DNA from 2 places in the Formosa haliotis genome. Region 1 is predicted to be linked to the other one. Evidence: riboswitches for the same ligand, from Rfam matches in the RefSeq annotation. Region 1 holds a riboswitch; the other holds the start of a gene.
The links. A riboswitch is a leader RNA that binds a small molecule or an ion and turns the genes downstream of it on or off. The one in region 1 is predicted to bind S-adenosylmethionine.
Positions count from the first base shown of each region.

Region 2: another riboswitch for S-adenosylmethionine. It lies ahead of A9D35_RS04310 (hypothetical protein); the one in region 1 lies ahead of A9D35_RS13750 (O-acetylhomoserine aminocarboxypropyltransferase/cysteine synthase family protein).

Region 1 covers NZ_BDEL01000001.1:3,287,679-3,289,886, forward strand. The annotation lists gene A9D35_RS13745 (hypothetical protein) at 1-578, shown strand, start outside; SAM riboswitch class I at 672-795, shown strand; gene A9D35_RS13750 (O-acetylhomoserine aminocarboxypropyltransferase/cysteine synthase family protein) at 915-2,198, shown strand.
Region 2 covers NZ_BDEL01000001.1:1,024,101-1,026,308, forward strand. The annotation lists gene A9D35_RS04305 (GNAT family N-acetyltransferase) at 7-522, opposite strand; gene A9D35_RS04310 (hypothetical protein) at 593-1,174, opposite strand; SAM-I-IV-variant riboswitch at 1,295-1,387, opposite strand; gene A9D35_RS04315 (ATP-grasp domain-containing protein) at 1,560-2,208, opposite strand, start outside.

The DNA of each region.
Region 1 (2,208 bases):
AAGTGAATTTGCATTTTATTGATGGCACGTTTCAAGATGGGTTAAAGTTAATTCCTAAAATAGAAACAGATTTAAAGCGCTTTTCGAACAGAATAGACGAGCATCACACCATGATTTTCTATTATAAATTTGCGAGTTTATATTTTGGTGCCGGCGATAATAAAATGTGTATTGCTTATCTAGATAAAATTATTTCTAATAAAACCTTGTCTATGCGCGAGGATTTATTGTGCTTTTCAAGAGTACTAAATTTAGTGGCTCATTACGAGGCTGGTTTAGACTACCATATAGAAACTTTGTTAAGAAGTACCTATAAATTCTTGATTAAAATGAACGACATGCACGAAGTTCAAAAAGAAATGATAAAGTTTATTAAAGGCTTACAAGATGTGTATCCGCAGGACATTAAGAAAGCATTTTCTCAATTAAGAGACACTTTAAAAACCTACGAAAATCATCCGTTTGAAAGACGAGCATTCCTGTATTTAGATATTATTTCTTGGTTAGAAAGTAAAATTGAAAACAAACCTGTAGGACAAATAATTAGAGAAAAATATTTAGCAGAGAATAAGGGTTAGAACCACTTTTTTTGTAAATAAGTAGTAAATTATTTGGAAAATCAACTTTTCTAACTGAATATTTGCACTCACAAAGTTCAATACCATATTGAAATGTTATCAAGAAAGGTGGAGGGATTAGACCCGCTGAAACCTTAGCAACCCTTTAAATTATAAAGAAGGTGCTAAATTCTACTTGAATACCGATTCATTTATCGGCGATTTAGATAGATAACTAAACGAAATTGCATTCAGTAATTTTTATTATTTTCTTTTTAACATTTTTCTATTAAGTACGCCTCATCGGCGCATTTGACTTTTGGTTTTAATCCATTTATTAACTCAAAAGAAAGAAAAATGAGTACTCAAAAATTCGCAACTCAAGCGTTGCACGCAGGCCACGACGTAACTAAAAACGCAGGTACACGAGCCGTGCCAATTTACCAAACATCATCGTATGTGTTCGAAAACTCAGACCATGCAGCCAACTTATTTGCTTTGTCAGAACCAGGTTACATTTACACGCGACTTAACAACCCAACAAACGATGTGCTAGAACAACGTTTGGCAACTATCGAAGGTGGTTTAGCAGCAGTGGTTACGGCATCGGGAGCTTCGGCAATTACAACAGCATTATTAACTCTATTACGCGCAGGCGATCATATTGTCGCGTCTAGTAGTTTGTATGGCGGAACCTATAATTTACTAGCGGTAACTTTGCCAAGACATGGTGTTACTACAACATTTGTAGATCCTTCAGACGCTGAAAATTTTCAAGCAGCTATTCAAGACAATACTAGAGCTGTGTTTATCGAATCTTTAGGAAATCCGAAACTTGATGTTTTAGATATCGAAGCCATTGCTAAAGTTTCAAAAGCAAATAACATTCCTTTAATTGTAGATAATACGGTAGCTTCACCTGCCTTATTAAACCCTATAAAATATGGTGCTAATATTGTAATTCATTCCTTAACTAAATATATTAATGGTAACGGAACTAGTTTAGGAGGAGTCATTATCGATGCAGGAACTTTTAATTGGGCAAATGGAAAATTTCCTGAGTTTACAGAGCCTTCGGCGGGGTATCACGGTTTAGTGTATAGCGAGGTTTTAAAAGAAGCAGCATTTATTGCTAAAGTAAGAATTGAAGGGTTACGCGATTATGGAAGTGCCTTGAGTCCGTTTAATGCGTTTCAAATTATTCAAGGTTTAGAGACTTTAGAAATTAGAATTAAAAAACATAGTGAAAATGCTTTAGCATTAGCACAGTGGTTAGAAGGTTTAGACGAGATTGCTTGGGTAAATTATCCAGGTTTAGAAAGTAGTAAATATAAAACCTTAGCCGATAAATACCTTCCGAAAGGACAAAGCGGATTAGTAACTTTTGGACATAAAGGAGGTTTTGAGGCCGCTAAAATTATTCAGAATAACACCAAATTGTTCTCACTTTTAGCGAATATTGGCGATACTAAATCTTTAATTATTCATCCTTCTAGTACAACACATCAGCAGTTAGACGAAGCTGCCCAAAACGCTTCTGGAGTAACTACCGATTTAATTCGTTTGTCTGCAGGAATAGAGGATTTAGAAGATTTAAAAGCCGATTTAACACAGGCTTTTGCAGCCATTAAAAACGTCTAAATTTCTTTAA
Region 2 (2,208 bases), 2.3 Mb from region 1:
TAGAAATTAATATTTCAGGAACATGATATGATTAGGGTTTGAGCGCGTTTCCGATATTTTAAAATTATAGGCTCCGGCAATCTTAAACCCCATTTTGTTATAAAAATCTATCGCTCGTTGATTATTCACCCAAACAGCTAACCAAATCCCTTTCTGATGTTCATTTTTAGACAATTGTATATTATAATCAAATAATTTAGCACCTAATCCTTGACCGTAAAATGCGTTTAAAAGATAGAGTCGATCAAGTTTAGTAACATTCAATTCTGGGATATCTTTATTGGGTGTGCTCAGTTCTATTTTTGAAAATCCAGCCACTTCCTCATTACAATAAATAATATGATAATGTGCTTTCGTATTTTTAAACTCCTCCGCTATTTGCTGCGTATTATAAGTCTTAGTTATAAAACTATTTAAATCTTCTGCAGAAGCGCTAGTGCCGTGAGATTCTAAAAATGCCTGTCTACCAATTTCAGCAATTAATTCAGAATGCTCAACATTTGCTTTTATTATTTTAATCATAGCATTTAGGGAGACTAACTTTTTTATTCTCCGCGTACAAAATTAATAGATTCAGAGCATTTAATACCCACTATAATGGAAACATACTTTCATAAAGCTCGGGGTAATCTCGTTTTAAATTTTCACATAAGTCCGAATAAAAGGTATTCCATTCTTCTTCAATCATTTCATTACCTGCTTTACCCGTAGCTACCGATATTGCAACCCCACTTCTCCATGGTATTGGTATATTTAAATCCTTTTCAATATTCTTTCTGCGTATGGCTGTAGCTAGCATACCTACACCTGTTCCTCGTGCCGGTGGAACAGCCTCCTTTAGCTGTTTTACCACCGCTTCTTTTACAGATTCTGTTTGATTATAGGCTATATGCAATGTGCTTATTTTGTTTAGTTTATTATTTGAAATGGCTTCATTAATTGGTATTAACAACACCCATTTTGCCTGGGTTTGAACTAAGAAATCGCTTCTATTTTTATTTATTACATAGGTAGTACCGGTAAAATTTTTATCGGTATCAAAATATAATATCTGATAGTCTTTAGATTGTGAAAAATCGAATAGTGTATTCAATGTATAATGCGATTTGTAAAATAAATGGTAACCTTCGGCTAATCTGAGCTCGTGAATTTTAATTATGGTATCCTCTAACAAATTAAGAGACCCTTCTAATTTTTTGATTCTTGGTTACTAAAATGTAGTGTGATAATAGATGTCATACAAATAAGATTTAATTAATAAAATGTTATTTGTATTTCGAAAAAGCCATAGCGTTTTTAACGTTTATTTTGACTGAAAGTCCGTATTGTTTTACCACCGTGGTGTCTTCACTCGGTTGGTACCCATATAGGATTCGAAATACCTGATAAAGATATAAAATTTACTTGGCTTATCCTTAAAGGATAGGACAATATTTTGATTATTCTATTTAGGAAGGTTTATCTTGAATGGAAAGAAGTTTTCAGTATATAGTTGGTAGTTAATCATTAAACACGACTTGAGCCGTAATTATTACACTTTTTAAATGTTATACTTTTCTTTACTTATCACTAGCTTTCCATTTTAGGTTTAGAATATTACTCAATAAATCAAAATAATTCCATCCAATTTTTCTTGCAGAAAGCAAAGTTAGACTATCCTGATTTTTTCTATGAGGCCTTGAAGGTCCAGTCATATTCGGTTTCATGTTGAGATCGAATAAAAAGTATTTGCCTTGTTTATTAGCCCTACAATCTATTCGAATAGGAGCTTTTATTTCAATTAACTCTGCCGCTTTGATACAATGCTTATACACTTCCTGAATTTCATTGGTTAGAAGTTCGTCATCACTCAAAACTTCACTGTTCTCCATTACAGCAACAACCCCATTATAAGGAGCTATTCCGTTATTATGATTAAATCTTTTTACAGCTGGCAAACACCAAGGTCGGCTAAAAAATTCTTCGGTATTATTTATTATATAATTTCCTTTTGGCATCACTGTAATTGTAATTTCCTGTCCGTTTAAAAATGGCTCAACATAAGCCAAGTTACCAAATGTTCCCTCAGAAAATAATTTATTTAAACATGCTATGAGTTCATTTTGGCTATCAATTTTAGTCACGCCTTGACTTCCCCTTCCTCTAATGGGCTTTAAAACCAATGGAAAATCTAACGATAAATCATTAAAATTCGTACTGGTAATTAAT